Linked DNA regions of Phreatobacter oligotrophus. The protein of the gene in region 2 interacts with the protein of the main gene of each other region in a pairwise test. Links are inferred from orthologs where the notes say so. Each region holds a gene or a part of one and is shown on either strand. Other genes may lie near its edges. The genes, in order: C8P69_RS16270 and C8P69_RS08200.

Region 1 (11,023 bases), on a different replicon or contig from region 2:
CGCCAACAAGCTGCTCGAGCCCTATGCGGGCGCGGTGCTGGGCAAGATCCTGCTCCTCGTCTTCATCATCCTGTTCATCCAGAAGCGTCCGCGGGGCCTCTTCGCCCTCAAGGGCCGGGCGGTGGAATGATGCTCACCCGGTTCCTCCTCGAGAAGATCGACCGCACCGGCTGGATCTTCCTCGTCCTCCTCGCCCTCGCCGCCGTCATGGTGCCGGTCCTCAACCTCATGGTGCCGCCGGGCTCGCCCTTTCACGTGTCCAACACGGCAGTGAGCCTGTGGGGCAAGTACATGACCTATGCCCTGCTCGCCCTCGCGGTGGACCTGGTCTGGGGCTATTGCGGCATCCTCTCGCTCGGCCACGGCGCCTTCTTCGCCCTCGGCGGCTATGCCATGGGCATGTACCTGATGCGGCAGATCGGCCCTCGCGGTGTCTATTCCCACCCGATCCTCCCCGATTTCATGGTCTTCCTGAACTGGAAGGAGTTGCCGATCACCTGGTGGGGCTTCTCCTCCTTCCCCTATGCCATGCTGATGGTGGCCCTCGTTCCCGGCCTGCTGGCCTTCGTCTTCGGCTGGTTCGCCTTCCGCTCCCGCGTCACCGGCGTCTACCTGTCGATCATCACCCAGGCACTGACCTACGCGCTGATGCTCGCCTTCTTCCGCAATGACATGGGCTTCGGCGGCAATAACGGCCTGACCGATTTCAAGGACATCCTCGGCTTCAACATCCAGTCGCAGACCACCCGCGCGGTGCTGTTCTCGCTCTCGGTCATCGCCCTGATGATCGGCTATCTCCTCGCCCGCGCCATCGTCACATCGAAGGCCGGCAAGATCCTCATCGCCGTGCGCGATGCCGAGGCCCGCACGCGGTTCCTCGGCTACCGCGTCGAGCACTTCAAGCTCTTCGTCTGGACGGTCTCCGCCGTCATGGCGGGCATTGCCGGGGCGCTCTACGTGCCGCAGGTCGGCATCATCAATCCCAGCGAATTCTCCCCCGCCAATTCCATCGAGACCATCGTCTGGGTGGCGGTCGGCGGCCGCGGCACGCTGGTCGGCGCAGCGCTGGGCGCAGGCCTCGTCAACTTCGCCAAGAGCTGGTTCACCGGCGTCTTCCCGCAGGGCTGGCTCTTCGCCCTGGGCGGCCTGTTCATCGTCGTCACCCTGTTCCTGCCCAAGGGCATCCTCGGCACCTTCACCGACTGGTGGAAGCGCCGCGGCGAGACCCGCGAGCCCCCGGCCGGCAAGGCCGTGGGCCAGCCGGCCGAGTGAGGGGGTCCCGATGCTGATCGATCCGATGGAAACCCAGCTGCCCACCGAGCCCGTCAAGGCCATCGAGCGCCCGCAGGTCGTCACCCAGTCGCTGCTCTATCTCGACGGCGTCTCGGTGAGCTTCGACGGCTTCCGCGCCATCAACAACCTGTCGCTCGTCATCGCCCCCGGCGAGATGCGCGCCATCATCGGCCCCAACGGCGCCGGCAAGACGACGATGATGGACATCATCACCGGCAAGACCAAGCCGGACACCGGCGACGTCATCTTCGCCGGCGAGGTGGACCTGACCCGCCTCGACGAGACGGCCATCGCCAATCTCGGCATCGGCCGCAAGTTCCAGAAGCCGACCGTCTTCGAGAGCCACACGGTCGAGGACAATGTCGACATGGCGGTGAAGGCCGACCGCACCGTCTTCGGCACGCTGTTCCAACGCCGCTCGGCCGAGATCGCCCGCCGCGTCGACGAGATCCTTGGCATCGTCCGCCTCGGCGACCACCGCAAGCGCCTGGCGGGGGACCTTTCCCACGGCCAGAAGCAGTGGCTGGAGATCGGCATGCTGCTGGCGCAGGACCCCAAGCTCCTGCTCGTCGACGAGCCGGCCGCCGGCATGACCGACGTGGAAACCGCCGCAACCGCCGACCTCCTCAAGGACATTGCCAAGACCCATTCGGTGGTCGTGGTCGAGCACGACATGGGCTTCATCCGCGACCTCGGCGTGAAGGTCACCTGCCTGCACGAGGGCTCGGTCCTCGCCGAGGGCAGCCTCGACCAGGTGAGCGCGGACGAGCGCGTCATCGAAGTCTATCTGGGGCGCTGATCCATGCTGGACGTCAAATCCGTCGATCTCCATTACGGCGCCGCCCAGGCCCTGCGCGAGGTCTCCGTCGTGGTCGAGCCCGGCAAGGTCACTTGCGTCCTCGGCCGCAACGGCGTCGGCAAGACCTCGCTCATGCGCGCCATCATGGGACATCAGCCGATTTCCGGCGGCGAAATCCTGTGGGAGGGCCGGGACATCAGCCGCATGCCGCCCTTCGAGCGCGCGCGGCGGGGCATCGCCTATGTGCCGCAGGGCCGCGAGATCTTCCCGCTGCTGACGGTGAAGGAGAACCTGGAGACGGGCTTTGCGCCCCTGAAGCGCGCCGACCGCACCATCCCCGATGACATCTTCTCGCTCTTCCCCGTCCTGAAGGACATGCTCGGCCGTCGCGGCGGCGACCTCTCGGGCGGCCAGCAGCAGCAACTTGCCATCGGCCGCGCCCTTGTCACCCGTCCGCGCCTCATCGTGCTGGACGAGCCCACCGAGGGCATCCAGCCCTCGATCATCAAGGATATCGGCCGCGCCATCGACTATCTGCGCCAGAAGGGCGACATCGGCATCCTGCTGGTGGAGCAATATCTCGACTTCGCCGAGGAGCTCGGCGACCGCTTCTACGTGATGGAGCGCGGCCGCGTCGTGGTGCAGGGGCTGAAGGGCGAGGTGGACCGCGACGCGCTCCACAAGAGCATGGCGATCTGACGCCGCTGCGTTCACCGCGCACAGGGTCCTCCACGGCGGGCTTGCATATTCCCGTTTCGTCGCGCCTTCGTCTATCCTGGCGGTCCGGAGAGCGCATGCATGTCTGAAGGCCCCTTCTCGCGCGGCGTTGTCGCCGCCCCCCACGCCGCCGCCGCAGAGGCTGGCCGGCAGATCCTCGCCGAGGGCGGCAACGCCATCGAGGCCATGATCGCCGCCGCGGCCACCATCGCCGCGGTCTATCCGCACATGACCCATGTGGGCGGCGACGGCTTCTGGCTCATCCACCAGCCGAGCCGCCGCGTCCACGGCATCGAGGCCTGCGGCTATGCCGGCGAGCGCGCGACGCTCCGTTCCTATCTCGACAAGGGGCTCTACGAGATCCCGACCCGCGGTCCGCTGGCCGCGCTCACCGTGCCCGGCGCCATCGGCGGCTGGCGCCTTGCCAATGCCATGGCGAAGGCCTCCGGCGGCAAGCTGCCACGCACCGTCATGATGGAGCCGGCCATCCGCGCAGCGCGCGAGGGCTACAAGGTCAGCCGCTCCCAGGCCCGCCTCACCGTCGACAAGCTCTACGAGCTGAAGGACTGCCCCGGCTTCGCCGAGACCTTCCTCGTTGACGGCAAGCCGCCCACCGAGGGCACGATCCTCAAGCAGACGACGCTGGCGGACACGCTCGACCACCTCGCCCGCTCCGGGTTCCAGGACGCCTATCGCGGCGACATCGCCCGCGAACTCGCGAGTGACCTCGAGGCCATCGGCTCGCCCGTCACCCGCGCCGACCTCCAGGCCTATTACGCGGTCGAGCGCGCGCCGCTGAGCCTCGCCCATTCGCTCGGCACGCTCCACAACATGCCGCCGCCGACGCAGGGCCTCGCCTCGCTGATGATCCTCGGCATCGTCGACCAGCTTGAGGCCATGCACGGCTCGGTGACCCCGGACACGCTCGGCTTCGTCCACCGCATCGTCGAGGCAACCAAGCGCGCCTTCATCGTGCGCGATCGCTTCGTCACCGACTATGACCGCCTCGACGGCGATCCCCTCGCCTTCCTGCGGCCAGACGCGCTGAAGGCCGAGGCGGGCAAGGTCGACATGGGCCGCGCCCTGCCCTGGCCGCACAAGCCCGCCCCGGGCGACACGATCTGGATGGGCGCGGCGGACTCGGAAGGCCGCGTCGTCTCCTACATTCAGTCGATCTACTGGGAATTCGGCTCCGGCTGCGTCTCGAAGTCGACCGGCTTCCTCATGCAGAACCGCGGCGCGAGCTTCGTGCTCGACCCGCGCGCGCTCAATCCGCTCGAGCCGGGCCGCCGCCCCTTCCACACGCTGAACCCGGCCATGGCCCAGCTGAAGGACGGGCGCGTCTTCGCCTATGGCACCATGGGCGGCGAGGGCCAGCCGCAGACCCAGGCGCAGATCTTCGAGCGGCACGTGCGCCATGGCCAGCCGCTGGAGGCAGCCCTCGACGCGCCGCGCTGGCTGCTCGGCCGCACCTGGGGATCCTCGGTCACCAGCCTGCGCTTCGAGCCGCGCTTCGACGAGGGTCTCATCGCGTCGCTCGAGAAGATCGGCCACCAGACCGCCGTCGTGGATGAAGCCTATTCCGACACGATGGGCCATGCCGGCGGCGTCACGCTGCACACCGACATGTCGCTCTCCGGGGCACACGATCCCCGTGCCGACGGAGGCGCCGCCGGCCTCTAGGGGCGCTGGTCAGGCCTGAAGCCAGCTCGCTCGCATCACCCCCGCGATGCGCGTATGGTCCGCCGACCCTTATGACGTGAAGACGCCCATGGATTCGCCTGTCACCCTCCGTCCGTCGCGCAGCGCAGCGCCGCGCGGCCCGCTCCTCGACCCGGCCCTGCTCGTCGCCGATGTCCGGCGCGTGAAGGTCGAGGCGGGGCGGACGCGCGAGGCCCGGGCCGAGGTCGTCCAGCTCCTCAAGAAGCGCCTGATCGAGGCCCGGAAGGTTGCCGAGGAACGGCTCATCGCCAGCATCGACGGCCGCACCTGCGCCGAGGCCCTGTCGCTGTTCCAGGACGACGTCATCCGCACCCTCTATGGCTGGATCACCGACCAGCTCTACCCCTCGGAGAACCCGTCATCCGGCGAGCGCATGACCATCGTCGCCACCGGCGGCTACGGCCGCGGCATGCTGGCGCCGGGCTCCGACATCGACCTCCTGTTCCTGCTGCCCTACAAGCAGACCGCCTGGGGCGAGAGCGTCGCCGAGGCCATGCTCTATTGCCTCTGGGACATGGGCCTGAAGGTCGGCCACGCCACCCGGTCGGTGGATGAATGCATCCGCCAGGCCCGCGCCGACTTCACCATCCGCACCGCCCTCTTGGAGGCGCGCTACATCCTCGGCGACGAGAAGCTCTTCGGCGAGCTGGAGCGCCGCTTCGATGCCGAGGTGGTCAAGGACACCGTCCCGGACTTCGTCGCCGCCAAGCTCGCCGAGCGCGACGAGCGGCATCGCAAGACCGGCCAGTCCCGCTATCTCGTCGAGCCCAACGTCAAGGATGGCAAGGGGGGCCTGCGCGACCTCCACACGCTGTTCTGGATCGCCCGCTATGCCTACCGGGTGAAGACCGACGAGGAACTGGCCCGCAAGGGCGTCTTCACCCGCCGCGAGGCGCAGATGTTCCGGCGTTGCGAGACCTTCCTGTGGACGGTCCGCTGCCACCTGCACTTCCTCACCGGCCGTTCGGAAGAGCGCCTGTCCTTCGACCTGCAGCGCGAGCTCGCCCCGCGCCTCGGCTATCGCGACCATAACGGCCTCGTCGATGTCGAGCGCTTCATGAAGCACTACTTCCTCATCGCCAAGGATGTCGGCGACCTCACCGCCATCCTCTGTGCCGAGCTGGAAGAGCGCCACGAAAAGCCCGCCCCCGTCCTCGACCGCTTCATCGCAAGGCTCCGGCCGAAATCGCGCCGCGGCTTCAAGGAGAGCGCCGATTTCCAGATCGACCACGATCGCATCACCGTGGCGGACGAGGGCGCCTTCTCGCGCGACCCGGTCAATCTCATCCGCATGTTCTGGCTGGCGGATCGCTACAATCTCGCCTTCCACCCCGATGCGATCCGGCTCCTCACCAAGTCGCTGAAGCTGGTCGACGACAAGCTGCGCCACGATCCCGCGGCGAACCAGCTCTTCCTGTCGATCCTCACCTCCGCCAACACGCCGGAAGTGGTGCTGCGCCGGATGAACGAGGCAGGCCTGCTCGGCCGTTTCGTGCCTGACTTCGGCCGGGTCGTGGCGATGATGCAGTTCAACATGTACCACCACTACACGGTGGACGAGCACCTGCTCCGCTGCATCGGCGTGCTCCACCGCATCGAGCATGACGGCAAGCCGGAGGATGGGCTGGCCGCCGACATCGTCAAGTCGATCCAGCCGCGCAACCGCGACCTGCTCTATGTCGCGCTGTTCCTGCACGACATCGCCAAGGGCAAGCCCGAGGACCATTCGACCGCCGGCGCGAAGATCGCCCGCAAGCTCTGCCCGCGCTTCGGACTCACCGCCCTCGAAACTGAGACGGTGGCCTGGCTGGTCGAACAGCACCTCGTCATGTCGACCATCGCCCAGTCGCGCGACCTTGCCGAGCGCAAGACCATCGAGACCTTCGCCAATGTGGTCCAGTCGCTCGAGCGGATGAAGCTGCTGCTCATCCTGACCACCGCCGACATCATGGCGGTGGGGCCGGGCGTCTGGAACGGCTGGAAGAGCCAGCTCCTCAAGACGCTTTACTACGAGACCGAGCCGGTCGTGACCGGCGGCTTCTCCGAGGTCAACCGCTCCCGCCGCGTCGAACTCGCGCAGCTGGAATTCCGCAAGGCAGTCCCCGAGCGGCTGCCGGAGCTCTCGGGCGATGCGCTCGACACCTATATCGGCCGCCACTACGCCGCCTACTGGCTCAAGGTGGACCTCGCCACCAAGATCGAGCACGCCCGCTTCCTCATGGCCGCCGAGGCCGAGGGCAAGTCGCTGGCGAGCCGCGTCGATCTCCTCGCAGGCCAGGGCGTGACGCACCTCACTGTGCTGGCGCCCGACCACCCGCGCCTGCTGTCCATCATCGCTGGCGCCTGTGCGGCCACCGGCGCCAACATCGTCGGCGCGCAGATCTACACCACCACGGACGGCCTCGCCCTCGACACCATCTCCATCACCCGCGGCTTCGACCGCGACGAGGACGAGGAGAGGCGCGCCCGCCGCATCGCCGAGGCCATCGAGAAGGCGCTGCGCGGTGAGCTCAAGGTTGGCGAGGCGGTGGCGGCAGTGGCGAAGAAGTCGCCGGCGCGCAACCGCTCCCGGACCTTCCGCATCAACCCGGACGTCGCCATCAACAACACCTGGTCGACCCGCTACACTGTCATCGAGGTCTCCGGCCTCGACCGGCCGGGCCTCCTCCACGATCTCACCTCGGCGCTCTCCCGCCACAGCCTCAACATCGCCTCGGCGTATGTGGCGACCTTCGGCGAGCGGGCCGTGGACGTGTTCTACGTCACCGACCTCATGGGCGCGAAGATCCAGTCCGCCCAGCGCCAGACGGCGATCCGCAAGGTGCTGACCGGCGTGCTCGAGGACGAGGCGGGCCGGTAAATGCTCGCGGCCCGTTAACCCTGCCGGAGAATGAAGGCGCTCCGCAAAAATGCCTTAACCCCCCCTTCATCGCGCCCGCTTTACCGGTGAAGAGCGTCATCAGGACGCGATGGGGGTGACAGCGAGGCATGGCGCGGCGCGGCCGACAGGGTGACCGGATCGAACCGAGCTTCGGCACGGCCCGCGGCGGCATGGACCTGCGCGCCTCGCCGGAAGACCGCCCCTGGCAGCGCTATGCGGAAGCTGCCACCGCCCCGAAACAGCCCAAGCCCGCCCGGTCCCGCCGCCGCGACGAGGACGAGGAGGAGGCTCCGCGCCCCTCGCGCCGCCGCACCGGCGGGGGCGACCGCAACCGCGATGACAAGCCGCGACGCGCCCGCCGCCGCGGGCTCTTCGGCACACTCGTCATCTGGGGCGCGACCCTCTCCATCTGGGGCCTCATAGCGGTCGCCGGCATCGTCGCCTGGTATGCGGCGCACCTGCCGCCAACGCACACGCTGGAAGTGCCGCCGCGCCCGCCGAACATCGCCATTCTTGCCGCCGACGGCACCGAACTCGCCAACCGCGGCGACATGGGCGGCGCCGCCATCCAGCTGAAGAGCCTGCCGAAACATGTCTCGCAGGCGCTCATCGCCATCGAGGACCGGCGCTTCTACTCGCATTTCGGCATCGACGTGATCGGCTTCGGCCGCGCCATCGTCACCAACCTGACGAACCGCGGCGTCAGCCAGGGCGGCTCGACCCTGACTCAGCAGCTCGCCAAGAACCTGTTCCTCAATCCCGACCGCACGCTGGGCCGCAAGGTCCAGGAGGCGCTGCTCGCCCTCTGGCTGGAGCACAACTACTCCAAGGACCAGATCCTCGAGCTCTACCTCAACCGGGTCTATTTCGGCGCCGGCGCCTATGGCATCGAAGCGGCCGCCCGCCGCTACTACGACAAGCCCGCCACTGCCCTCACCGTGCAGGAAGCCGCGGTCATTGCCGGCCTCGTCAAGGCGCCGTCGCGGCTTGCTCCGACACGCAACCCCGAAGCCGCGCAGGCCCGTGCCCAGCTCGTCCTCGCCGCCATGGCGGACCAGGGCTACATCACCGAGGAACAGGCGCGCCTCGCCCGCTCCAATCCCGCCCATGCCAGCCGCACCATTCCCGGCGGCTCCATCAACTATGTCGCCGACTGGGTCATGGACCTCATCGACGACTATGTCGGCAAGGTCGAGACCGACCTGATGGTCGAGACGACGGTCCTGGGTCCTGTCCAGCAGACGGCGGAAGCGGCCCTGGTCGACGCCCTCACCCGCGGCGGCCAGCGCTTCAACGTTTCTCAAGGCGCGGTGGTGGTGCTCGACCGCGACGGCGCCGTGCGCGCCCTCGTCGGCGGCCGCGACTACGCGCAGAGCCAGTTCAACCGCGCCGTCGCCGCGCGCCGGCAGCCCGGCTCCGCCTTCAAGCCCTTCGTCTATCTCGCCGCCCTCGAGAATGGCCTGACGCCGGACAGCGTCCGCTCGGACTCGCCCGTCTCCATCGCGGGATGGCGGCCGGAGAACTACACCCGCGACTATCGCGGCGAGGTGAACCTCACCACCGCCCTCGCCTCCTCGCTGAACACCGTCGCCGTGCGCCTCGGGCAGGAGGTCGGCCCGCGCGCGGTCGTGCGCACGGCCCAGCGCCTCGGCATCGGCTCGGCCCTCGCGCCCAATCTTTCCATTGCCCTCGGCACCTCCGAGGTGAACGTGCTGGAACTCGTCGGCGCCTATGCGCCCTTCGCCAATGGCGGCGTCGGCGTTGTGCCGCACGTGATCACCAAGATCCGCACCACGAGCGGCCGCGTGCTCTTCGAGCGCCGCCCGATGACCCTCGGCCAGGTCGTCGAGCCGCGGCACGTGGCAATGATGAACGCCATGATGAACCAGACCACGGTCTCCGGGACGGCCCGCACCGTGCGCCTGCCCGGCTGGATCGTCGCGGGCAAGACCGGCACCAGCCAGGATTTCCGCGATGCCTGGTTCGTCGGCTACACCGGGCGCTTCATCGCCGGCGTCTGGCTCGGCAATGATGACGGCACGCCGACCCGGCGGCTGACCGGCGGCGGCCTGCCGGTGGACGTGTGGAACCGCACCATGGCGGAGGCGCACAAGGGCCAGTCGATCGTCGACCTGCCGGGTAACTGGCGCTCCTACGACGCGCCGGGCCGCATCCTGCCTGGCGAGACCCTGGACCAGCCCATGACCATGTCGCGGGTCGAGCCTGCCGGCCGCCGGCCGCAGCGGCCCGCCGGCGAGGCCGAGGACCGCAGCGCCGTGCTGCGCCCCGAGCCCGGCAATGGCCTCCTCGACCGCCTCTTCCGCTGACCGCGCATTCCGCCGCACTTGAACGGCGGGGGGCCATCCCCACATCCTCAGGGGAAAGCCGCGATGGTGCGGGTAGGGAGGATAGGTCGATGCGCTTCGTCTGGTGGGGAGCCTTTGCCGGCGCCGCCGTCTGGTCGTTCGTGGCGCTGCTGTCCTATCTCGTCTTCGACACGATCGGGACGGGCATGGTGTCCTACGGCTCTGTCCCGGGCTTCACCCCCGAGCCCTTCAGCTTCGCCTGGATCGCCGCTGGCGCCCACAGCCTCGGCATCGGCGCCATCATGCTCGGCTGGCTCTTCGGCCTCGCCGTCATCTTCGGCGTCACAGCCATCCTGCACCGCATCTTCGGCCGCCGCGCCGCGGCCGCGCTGCCAGGCCGCGCCTCGTGGGGATCGTCGATCCCCTCCGCCCATCCGGCGACGACGCCGCCGCCCGGCAACACCTGGCGAGGACGCTGAGCTATTCGAACAGCTCGGCGAATTTCAGCTCGAGCCCGGCCACGGCCCGCAGGATCTCGCTGAGGTGGTGGCTCATGGCCGCCACGGCGCGCTCCGGATCGCCATCCTCCACCGCGTCGAGGATGGCCTGGTGCTGGGTCACGAGCGGGCCCATCGATCCCGGTGAGTGCAGCGTCAGCGCGCAGACGCGGTCCATATGGGCCTTCTGCATCTCGACCGCATTCCAAGCCTCGAGACAGTCGGCGCCTTCCGCCAGGGCGATGTGGAACAGGCTGTCGAGCCGCTGGAAAGAGGCGTGATCGCCGGTGCGCGCCGCTTCCTCCTGTGCCGCGATGAGGGCCGCGGCGCGGTCGCGATAGTGCGGGTCGAAGCGCTCGCAGGCGCGCCGGACGATGGCCACCTCGATGGCCTCGCGGATGAAGCGGGCGTCGAGCATCCGCCGCACCGACAGCTTCACCACCACCGTGCCGCGCTGCGGCTGGACGTCGACCAGCCCCTGCCGCATCAGCGCGATGAAGGCCTCGCGCACCGGCTGGCGCGACACCTGGAACCGGTCGGCGATCTCCGATTCCGACAGGCGCTCGCCCGGCCTTATCGTCAGGTCGATGATCCCGGCGCGAAGCTCGCGCTCGACCCGCGCGGCCGCGCTTTCGATGATGCGCGGCGGCGGCTGGTGGAGGATGGCCACGGTCATGGTGTCACCGCTCTTTCCCGCTTGAACTTCCATACAAGTGTATACTAGGCTGCGCCCAGATCGGGAAGCCCACAAATGGGAGGGCAGCCGATCCCCTGATATGTCCCCGCCAGAAGGGACCTGTTCGCAACC
Region 2 (10,428 bases):
GTGAGGGGAGATAGGGAGGCGTTGGGGCGATTTCGAGGCGGCAGGCCCGTCAATCCGCCGCCTCCGGTACCAGGATCTCGCGCTTGCCCGCATGGTTGGCGGGTCCGACGAGGCCCTCCCGCTCCATCCGCTCGATGAGCGAGGCAGCGCGGTTATAGCCGATCTGCAGGCGCCGCTGGATATAGGAGGTGGAGGCCTTCTTGTCGCGGAGCACGACCTGCACCGCCTTGTCGTAGAGGTCGGCCGGCTCCTCGCCGAAGGCGCCCTTGTCGAAGACGGCGCCGTCGTCGCCATCGCCCTCCATGCCCTCATCGTCATCGGTGGTGACGGCGTCGAGATAGTCGGGCGCGCCCTGCATCTTCAGGTGGTTGACGATGCGCTCGACCTCCTCGTCCGAGACGAAGGGACCGTGGACGCGGCTGATGCGGCCGCCGCCCGCCATGTAGAGCATGTCGCCGCGGCCGAGCAGCTGCTCGGCGCCCTGCTCGCCGAGAATGGTGCGGCTGTCGATCTTCGAGGTGACCTGGAAGGAGATGCGGGTGGGGAAGTTCGCCTTGATCGTGCCGGTGATGACGTCGACCGAGGGGCGCTGCGTCGCCATGATCAGGTGGATGCCGGCGGCGCGCGCCATCTGCGCGAGGCGCTGGATGGCGCCCTCGATCTCCTTGCCGGCGACCATCATCAGGTCCGCCATCTCGTCGACGATGACGACGATGTAGGGGATCGGCTCGAGGCCCATTTCCTCCTGCTCGTAGATGGCCTCGCCGGTCTCGCGGTCGAAGCCGGTCTGGACGGTGCGGGTGAGCACCTCGCCCTTGGCCTTGGCCTGCGCCATGCGGGCATTGAACCCGTCGATGTTGCGCACGCCGAGCTTCGACATCTTCTTGTAGCGCTCCTCCATCTCGCGCACCGCCCATTTGAGGGCGACGACCGCCTTCTTCGGGTCGGTGACGACGGGGGTGAGGAGGTGCGGAATGCCGTCATAGATCGACAGTTCCAGCATCTTCGGATCGACCATGATGAGCCGGCACTGGTCCGGGCGGAGCCGGTAGAGCAGCGACAGGATCATGGTGTTGATGGCGACCGACTTGCCCGAGCCGGTGGTGCCGGCCACCAGCAGGTGGGGCATCTTGGCAAGGTCCGCGATGACCGGATCGCCGCCGATCGTCTTGCCGAGCGCGATCGGCAGCTTTTCCTTGGCGGTGATGAAGTCCTGGCTCGCCAGCATCTCGCGCAGCAGCACGTTCTCGCGCTTGGCGTTGGGCAGCTCGATGCCGATGGCGTTGCGCCCCGCGACGAGGGCGACGCGGGCCGAGATGGCCGACATGGAGCGGGCGATGTCGTCAGCGAGGCCGATGACGCGGTTGGAGCGCGTTCCCGGCGCGGGCTCCAGCTCGTAGAGCGTCACCACCGGGCCGGGGCGGACATTGATGATCTCGCCGCGCACGCCGAAATCGTCGAGCGTGGAGGCCAGCGTCGCCGCATTGTCCTGCAGCGCCTCCATCGACATGGACGGGTCGCGCTCCGAGGGCTTCGGCTCGGCGAGAAGGTCCAGCGGCGGCAGCTCGTAGGTGTCGTCCACGCCGTCCGGCGGCGGCAGGGGCAGGGCCTGCTGGATCGGCATGGTGCGCGGACCCGGCGGCGGGGCATGGATGCGCGGGCCGGCGGTCGCGGTGCGGGGCGCGGCCTGCGAGGGCAGCGGCGCCTCGTCCTCGGGCTCATGGGCGGGCGCCATGCGCGGCGCCGGGACCTCGCGCGGCTCATCGCTTCGCGGCCGCGTCGGCGGCGCGTGGAAGGTGCGCGGCTGGCGCTCGGCGGCCGGCTCCTCGAGCACGGGCTCGCGGCGCACGCCGGAGGTCGGCCGGGCGGCGGGCAGGCCGTCGTCGTCAGGCTCCTGGAAGAAGGCCTTGGCGCGGGAGGTGAGGCCGGGCCCGGCGGGGCGGGCCTGGGCCTCGGCCGGCCGGCCAGCGGCCGCGCGCGCCGCGGCGGGGGCCTCGGCCACCATGCGGGCGACCCGCGCCCGCGCCGACAGCATGCCGTGGGTCACGGCGCCCGCGACGTTGGAGACCATGCCGCCGACGAGGCCGGGCTCGCGGTCGTCATCGGCCGGGCGCCGGGCCTTGGGCGCGACGCGGTCGAGCTCTTCCTCGAGCGTCTCCGGCTCGGGGCGGAAGATCCAGCCGATGGCCGCGGCAAAGAGGAACAGGCCGATCGTGGCGACGACCAGCAGCGCGATGATGCGCGACAGGCCGGTGAGCCGGCCGGCAAGGGCCGAGATGACGGTCACGCCGCCATCGCCGATGACGCCGCCGATGCCGGTCGGCAGCGGCCAGCCGGCCGGCGCGGGGGCAAGCGAAGCAGCAACCGCCACCATCATCGCCGCGCCGATGCCGAGCGGCACGCGCAGGCCCTCGCGGTCGAACGGACGGGCGCGCAGCATCAGCCAGCCCCAGACGGCGGACACCGTGAGGAGGGCGACGGCGGCAAGGCCGAAGAGCTGCATGAGGAGGTCGGCAAGGATGGCGCCGGGCTTGCCGATCCAGTTCTTCACCGGGGCATTGGTGGCGTGGCTGAGCGAGGGATCGCCCGCCGTCCAGGTCAGCATCGCGACCGCGGCGATGACGACGCCGGCGAGGATGCCGAGGCCGGCGAGACGGCGCAGCTGCCGCCGCATGGCGCCACCCAGTCCATCGGGGACCAGCGAAGGTCCGGTGTGCCGGCGCGCCACTGCCATCGTCGTCCAATCCCATGCGAGGGAGGACCGCGGCGGCGCGGGAAGACAGCGCCGCCGGCGGACCGTCCGGTTCGGTCGCTCACCCTAGCGAGGCAACGGTTGACGGCCGATTAACCATCGGCAGCTGGCGAGACCCGTGGCGAGGCCGGTCGTCCGCCCGGACCTCCTGTGCCCAAAAAGAAAAGACCCCCGGCACGGTGTGCCGGGGGCCAGGATGGCCTTGGGAGGAAGGCCGGATCAGAGATTGTAGGCGCGCTCGCCATGCTCGGCGAGGTCGAGGCCCTCGCGCTCGCGGTCGGCGGTCACCCGGAGACCGACGACCACGTCGACGATCTTGAACAGGATGAAGGAGCCGATGCCGGAGAAGGCGAGGGTGAAGAGCACCGCCTTGGCCTGCGCCCAGAGCGCCGGGATCAGCTCGTAGGTGCCAGCCACCAGCTCGCCCGGCTTGGTCTCGTAGTCCGGGATGCCGGCGCCGCCGAGGGCGACGTTGACCACGATACCCGTGCCGAGAGCACCGATGATGCCGCCGATGCAGTGGATGCCGAAGACGTCCAGCGTGTCGTCGTAGCCAAAGGCGTTCTTCACCGTCGAGCAGAAGATGAAGCAGACGCCACCCGACACGAGGCCGAGGATGATGGCGCCCATCGGACCGGCGAAGCCGGCGGCAGGCGTGACGGCGACGAGGCCGGCCACCGCACCCGAGGCCGCGCCAAGCAGCGACGGCTTGCCCTTGGCGGCCCATTCGACGAAGAGCCAGGCGAGCGTCGCGGCGCCGGTAGCCACGAAGGTGTTGATGGCAGCGAGCGCGGCGGTGCCGTTGGCCTCGAGGTTGGAGCCGGCATTGAAGCCGAACCAGCCCACCCAGAGGAGCGCGGCGCCGATCAGCGTCATGACCAGCGAGTGGGGAGGCATCAGCTCCTTGCCGTAGCCGATGCGCTTGCCGATGACGAGGCAGCCCACCAGGCCGGCGATGCCGGCATTGATGTGGACGACCGTGCCGCCGGCGAAGTCGAGCGCGCCCCACTGGAAGAGCAGGCCGGCATCCGCCTTGGCTTCGGCGAGCTTGGCCTCGGCGGCAGCCTTGGCGGCAGCGTCGGTGCCGGCAGCGGCAACGGCCTTGGCGGCGTCAGCGATGGCGTCGGGGCCGGCCCAGTACCAGACCATGTGGGCCATCGGGAAGTAGATGAAGGTGACCCAGAGGACGACGAAGAGCAGCAGCGCCGAGAACTTCACGCGCTCGGCGAAGGCGCCGACGATGAGGGCGGGCGTGATGCAGGCGAAGGTCATCTGGAAGATGATGTAGGCATATTCCGGAATGACGACGCCGTTGGAGAAGGTCGCGGCCGTCTTGGTCGGGTCGACATTCATCAGGAAGGCCTTGGAGAAGCCGCCGATGAAGGCGTTGAGGCCACCGCCCGAGGTGAAGGACAGCGAGTAGCCGTAGATCACGTAGATGATCGACACGACGGCCACGATCACGAAGACCTGGGTCAGCACCGACAGCATGTTCTTGGTGCGCACGAGGCCGCCATAGAACAGGGCGAGGCCCGGAATGGTCATCAGCAGCACGAGATAGGCCGAGATGAGCACGAAGGCCGTGTCACCGGCATTCGGCTTCGGGGCGGCGGGGGCGGCCGCGGCGGGCGCCTGGGCGAGAGCGGGGTCGATGACCGCCGCAGCGAGGCCCGCGAGCGCGAGAGCGCCCAAACCCCACCTGGAAAGGCTCGATCTCATCATGTGGAAAGTCTCCAGAGGAATGTCTGTGGTCGGGGAGGAGCGCGTCACAACGCGTCGACGTCGGTTTCGCCGGTGCGGATGCGCACGGCGTGCTCGATCGAGGTGACGAAGATCTTGCCGTCACCGATCTGGCCGGTCTTGGCGGCGCCGGCGATGGCGGCCACGACCTTGTCGACGTCCGGACCTGCGACCGCGACCTCGATCTTCAGCTTGGGCAGGAAGCTGACGGCATATTCGGCGCCGCGATAGATCTCGGTATGGCCCTTCTGGCGCCCGTATCCCTTCACCTCGGTGACGGTGAGGCCATGGACCCCGATCCCCGTGAGGGCATCGCGGACCTCCTCCAGTTTGAATGGCTTGATGATCGCCATTACGATCTTCATGTCGTCATCCCCGCATTGGCTTCCCCCTTGGCCAAAGCCGGGTGAAGCGGTTGTCTGCAAGCCGGGCCGACCAGGTGACCGGCGTCCGAACCGCGTTGGGGGAGTCAATTCTCGTGCCAGTGGCGCGAAGCGCGGGATTATCGCGACAAATCAGATAGTTGAATATGGACGAGGCGCCTCAGGCAGGGCCTCGGCGAGCCACCTGATGAAAAATCGTGCAGCATTCGCGCCCCGCCTTGTTTGGGCCGCGTTTAGCCCGCCGATTTGCACAAGGAAAAGGCAGAACGGTCAGCGCTTCTTCTCGCGCAGGAGGCCTTCCTGCGCCACCGAGGCCACCAATACGCCCTCCCGCGTGTAGATCGAGCCGCGGGTGAACCCTCGCGAGTTCTGACCCGAGGGCGAATCGTGGGCATAGAGCAGCCAGTCATCGGCGCGGAACGGCCGGTGGAACCACATGGCATGGTCGAGGCTCGCGGCCTGCACCGACTGGTCGAAGAACGAGCGGCCATGGGGCACGTTGGCGGCGTCCAGCAGCGTCATGTCCGAGGCATAGGCGAGCACGCACTGGTGGACGACGGGATCATCCGGCAGGGGCGCGGTGGTGCGGATCCAGACGTGGAACTTGCCCTCGGCCTGCGCCTCGCCGGTATAGCGGCCAAACTCGACCGGGCGGATCTCGATGGGCCTTTCGCGGGCGAAATAGGCCTTCATCGCGTCGGACATATGGGCATGGAAGAGCTGGCGCACGTCGGCTTCCGACTTCAGCGCCTCCGGCGGCGGCACGTCCGGCATGGAGAACTGGTGCTCGGCCCCCTCCTCCTCGACGTGGAAGGAGGCCGAAAGCGAGAAGATCGCCGCGCCGTGCTGGATGGCGCGCACGCGCCGGGTCGAGAAGGAGCGGCCGTCGCGCACCCGCTCGACATCGTAGATGATCGGGTGCTTCGGATCGCCCGGCAGCACGAAATAGCCGTGGAGCGAATGCGGCCGCCGGCCCTCTACCGTGCGGCAGGCCGCCACCAGCGCCTGGCCGATGACCTGGCCGCCGAAGACGCGCTGCCAGCCGTCCTGCGGGCTCTTGCCGCGGAACAGGTTCACCTCCAGCCGCTCGAGGTCGAGGATCGACAGGAGATTGGCGACGGCGGAGGCGGGAGGGGCGGACATGGTGGTGCTCGGGCGGGATCAGGGGTCTTCCGCCACAAACCACCCGTTGCGCCAGTGGGTCAAGGCGCGCCGGGGGATGCGGCCCTTGCGCCGCCCGCCTCAGCCGCGCGCCGCCCCGCGCTTGGTGGCGAGCGAGGCGGCAATCACCAGCACGGTCACCGCCGCGATCATCAGCGTCGAGATGGCGTTGACCTCCGGCGTCACGCCGAGCCGCACCTGGCTGTAGACGCGCATGGGCAGGGTGGTCGCGCCCGGGCCCGTGGTGAAGCTCGCAATGACCAGGTCGTCGAGCGACAGGGTGAAGGCGAGGAGGAAGCCGGCGATGACGGCCGGCGCGATGATGGGCAGCGTTACGCGGGTGAAGACCTGCCAGGGCTTCGCGCCGAGATCGGCCGCCGCCTCCTCCAGCGAGCGGTCGAAGGTGACGAGCCGCGACTGCACCACCACCGCGACGAAGCCGCAGGTGAAGGTCGCGTGCGCCACCGTCACCGTCCAGAAGCCGCGCTCGAGGCCGAGCGAGACGAAGAGCAGCAGCAGCGACAGGCCGGTGATGACCTCGGGCATGACGATGGGCGCATAGACGAGACCGGAGAACAGCGTGCGGCCGCGGAAGCGGGCATAGCGGGTCAAGGCCAGCGCCGCGAGCGTGCCGATGACGGTCGCGAGCAGGGCGGAGAGTGTCGCCACCTTCAGCGTCATCCAGGCGGCATCCATCAGCTGCCGGTTCTGCCAGAGGCCCTGGTACCAGCGCGTCGAGAAGCCGCCCCAGACGGTGACGAGCTGGCTGGCATTGAAGGAGAAGATCACCAGGATGACGATCGGCAGGTAGAGGAAGGCGAAACCGAGGGTCAGCGCCGTGGCGTCGAGGAAGCGGGAGCGCGAGGAGATCATCGGCCCGCCTCCAGCTGGCGGCCCTGCTGGCGCTGGTAGACCATGATCGGCCCGACGAGGATGACGAGCAGCACCACCGCCACGGCGGAGGCCACCGGCCAGTCGCGGTTGGAGAAGAACTCGGTCCACAGCGTCTTGCCGATCATCAGCGTGTCGGAGCCGCCGAGGAGGTCGGGGATCACCACCTCGCCGGTGATCGGGATGAAGCAGAGGAAGCAGCCGGCGACGATGCCGGGCAGCGACAGAGGCACGGTGATGCGCCAGAAGGCGAGCCAGGGCGGGCATCCCAAGTCGGCGGCGGCTTCGAGCAGTGTGCGATCCATCCGCTCCAGCGCCGCATAGAGCGGCAGCACCATGAAGGGCAGGTAGGAATAGACGACGCCGATGAGCACGGCCGTCTCGGTATTGGCGATCTGGAGCGGCGCGCCGATGAGACCCAGGCCCAGGAGCAGCTCGTTCAAAAGGCCCTCGGGCTTGAGGATGCCGATCCAGGCGTAGACGCGAATGAGGAAGCTCGTCCAGAACGGCAGGATCACCGCCATGACGAGGATCGGCCGCCAGCGCTCCGGCGCGCGCGCCATGGCATGGGCCATGGGATAGCCGACGAGAAGCAGGATCGCCGTGCCGATCAGCGCGATGCGGATCGAGGAGAGGAAGGCGTCGATATAGAGCCGGTCGCCGGCGAGCACGGCGTAATTGTCGAGCGAGAGCTCGCGCGCCTTGGCGAGCCACCCGGCCGGGCCGTCCTCCAGCCCGAAGACCGGCGTGTAGGGCGGGATGGCGGTCGCGACCTGCGACAGCGACATCTTCGCCACGATGGCGAAGGGCACGAGGAAGAACACCGCCAGCCACAGATAGGGCACGAGGATGATGGTCCGGCGGGTGGCGCGCTCGCTCATCGGGCGCTCCCCCCCGCGGGCAGCCCAGCACCAAGACGAGCCGCCGCCCCACCTCTCCCCGGCGGGGAGAGGTCGGCCGCAGGCCGGGAGAGGGGGCAAAGTCCAGAGGAGGAGATCCTCCCCCTCACCCGCCTCGCTGCGCTCGTCGACCTCTCCCCGCCGGGGAGAGGTGTGGGAGGCCGCAGCGCCCCGGCAAAGGGATGCGAAACGGGTCGCGAGAGGGTTCGTCCCATCACCGCACCAGCAGGATCAGCGCCTCGGGCGCCACGGCAAGCCTGGCCTTGTCGCCCCAGGCGATGGCATCCTCCGCCCGGCGCACGGCATTGGCCACCGCCGCCTTCAGCCTCAGGCCGCCCATGTCGACGTGATAGGTCGACCAGTCGCCGAGATAGCCGATATCGGCGACCGTGCCGGCGAGCATCGACACGCCCTGCGGCCCCGCCTCGCCAGCCGGCAGCAGCCGGGTCTTCTCCGGACGCCAGGCCACGGCCACCGCCTGGCCGACCGAAACGGCCTCAGAGGTCTCCGCAACGACCATGTCGCCGAGCGCCGTCGACACGGTGACGCGGATCCCGTCCACGCCGGAAACCTTGCCCTCGACGCAATTGATGTCGCCGATGAAGTCCGCGACGTAGCGGGTCGCCGGCGCCTCGTAGATGGTCCGCGGCGTGTCGATCTGGGCGAGCCGGCCCTTGTCCATGACGGCGATGCGCGTCGCCATGGTCATGGCCTCGTCCTGGTCGTGGGTGACGATGATGAAGGTGAGGCCGAGCCGCTCCTGCAGCGCCATCAGCTCGAACTGGGTCTCCTCGCGCAGCTTGCGATCGAGCGCGCCAAGCGGCTCGTCGAGCAGCAGCACCTTCGGCCGCTTCACCAGCGCCCGGGCGAGCGCCACGCGCTGGCGCTGGCCTCCGGAGAGCTGGTGCGGCTTGCGCGCCGCGAGGCCGTCGAGCTTCACCATGCGCAACGCCTCGCCGACGCGGGCGACGATCTCGTCGCGCGGCCGGCCCTCCATGGCGAGCCCAAAGGCGATGTTCTTCTCCACGCTCATATGCGGAAAGAGCGCGTAGGACTGGAACATCATGTTGACGGGCCGCAGGTGTGGCGGCACCCCCGCAAGGTCCTCGCCGGCGAGCAGCACGCGGCCCTCGCTGGGGCTCTCGAAGCCCGCCAGCATGCGCATCAGCGTGGACTTGCCGCACCCCGAGGGCCCGAGCAGAGCGAAGAACTCGCGCTCATAGACGGCGAGCGACAGGTCGGCGACCGCGGTCTCGGCGCCGAAGCGCTTGGTCACCCGGTCATAGACGACGAGCGGCGTCGCGCCCGGATCGTCCCACGGGGCGAAGGCCGCGCGCGGGCCGGCTTTCGCCGCGCCGTGTTCGGGAGGCTCCACGATCCGGCCTCAGCGGCCGGTCTTGGCGCGCGTCCAGGCGCGGGTGATGACGCGCTGCAGCCGCGCATCGGGGCTCGTCACGGTGAAGAGCCGCGCCATGACAGCATCCGGCGGATAGATCGACGGGTTGTCGCGCACGGCCGGCGCCACCAGCGGCCGCGCGGCGAGATTGCCGCTGGCATAGGAGACGAAGGTCGCGATCTTCGCCATGACCTCGGGCCGGTTCACGTAGTTGATGAAGGCATGGGCGAGGTCGGCGTTCGGCGCATCGGCGGGAATCGCCATCTGGTCGAACCACATCTGCGCGCCCTCCCGCGGGATGACGTACTGGATGTCGACGCCGTTGCCGGCCTCCTTGGCCCGCTTCTGCGCCTGGAAGATGTCGCCGGAATAGCCCACCGCGAGGCAGATATCGCCGTTGGCGAGCGCGGAGATGTATTCGGAGGAGTGGAACTTGGTGACGAGGGTGCGCAGCTGCTGCACATGGGCGGCGGCGGCCTCCCAGTCCTCGGCGCGCTTGGAATTGGGGTCGCGGCCGAGATAGCGCATCACCGAGGGCAGGAAATCCTCGGCCGTGTCGAGGAAATGGATGCCGCAATCCTTGAACTTGGCGAGCGTGTCGAAGTCGAAGGCGAGCTTCCAGGAATCGAGCGGCGCGTCGGGCATGCGCTCGCGGATCTTGGCGACGTTGTAGCCGATGCCCGTCGTGCCCCAGAGATAGTTCACCGAGAAGGCATTGCCGGGGTCATAGGCGGCGGTGCGGCGCTGGATGTCCGGCCAGAAATGGGTGCGGTTCGGGATCTTGGAGAGGTCCAGCCGCTGGTGGACATTGGCGGCGATCTGCCGGGACAGGAACGGCGCGGAGGGCACGACGATGTCGTAGCCGGTGCGGCCCGCGAGCAGGCGAGTCTCCAGCACCTCGTTGGAATCATAGGTGTCGTAGACGACCTTGGCGTTGAACTCGCGCTCGAAGTCGCGCAGCACCTGCTCGTCGATATAGTTCGACCAGTTGAATATCCTCAGCTCCCGGGGGGCCTGGGCCGTGGCGGCAGCGCCAAGGCCGACCATCGCCAGCGTCAGCGTGGCAAGACCCGCAACGACACGTCGCGACAGGGAGCGTGGGACCATGATGCCATCCTTCGTTTCAGAGCCTGCCGAAAGGCCGGCGGCAATCTAGGCGAAGCGCGGCGTTTAGCAACAGCCGAGACGGTCGGAGAAATGGCGACA

The links.
Region 1: the proteins of C8P69_RS08200 (region 2) and C8P69_RS16270 interact in binary tests that used the Escherichia coli proteins (3 or more experiments, as listed by UniProt). The link is inferred for Phreatobacter oligotrophus from one-to-one orthologs.

What each region holds. Positions count from the first base shown.
Region 1 is NZ_PZZL01000007.1:121,099-132,121, forward strand. What follows is about bases 4,207-7,591. They hold C8P69_RS16270 ([protein-PII] uridylyltransferase), read left to right. Parts: upstream 4,207-4,580; coding sequence 4,581-7,391; downstream 7,392-7,591. Other genes in these bases: C8P69_RS16265 (gamma-glutamyltransferase family protein), read left to right, coding at 4,207-4,492; C8P69_RS16275 (transglycosylase domain-containing protein), read left to right, coding at 7,520-7,591. Also shown: urea ABC transporter permease subunit UrtB, read left to right, coding at 1-130; urea ABC transporter permease subunit UrtC, read left to right, coding at 130-1,272; urea ABC transporter ATP-binding protein UrtD, read left to right, coding at 1,298-2,092; urea ABC transporter ATP-binding subunit UrtE, read left to right, coding at 2,096-2,791; more of C8P69_RS16265, read left to right, coding at 2,891-4,206; more of C8P69_RS16275, read left to right, coding at 7,592-9,739; C8P69_RS16280 (hypothetical protein), read left to right, coding at 9,829-10,197; C8P69_RS16285 (GntR family transcriptional regulator), read right to left, coding at 10,199-10,891.
Region 2 is NZ_PZZL01000003.1:210,978-221,405, forward strand. The notes cover bases 3,189-5,978. They hold C8P69_RS08200 (P-II family nitrogen regulator), read right to left. Parts: upstream 4,858-5,978; coding sequence 4,519-4,857; downstream 3,189-4,518. Other genes in these bases: C8P69_RS08195 (ammonium transporter), read right to left, coding at 3,189-4,471; tesB (acyl-CoA thioesterase II), read right to left, coding at 5,146-5,978. Outside these bases: C8P69_RS08190 (DNA translocase FtsK), read right to left, coding at 50-2,734; more of C8P69_RS08195, read right to left, coding at 2,972-3,188; more of tesB, read right to left, coding at 5,979-6,018; C8P69_RS08210 (ABC transporter permease), read right to left, coding at 6,118-6,906; C8P69_RS08215 (ABC transporter permease), read right to left, coding at 6,906-7,808; C8P69_RS08220 (ABC transporter ATP-binding protein), read right to left, coding at 8,041-9,201; C8P69_RS08225 (polyamine ABC transporter substrate-binding protein), read right to left, coding at 9,211-10,329; C8P69_RS08230 (amidohydrolase family protein), read right to left, coding at 10,393-10,428. UniProt on the Escherichia coli protein: Involved in the regulation of nitrogen metabolism. Regulates the activity of its targets by protein-protein interaction in response to the nitrogen status of the cell.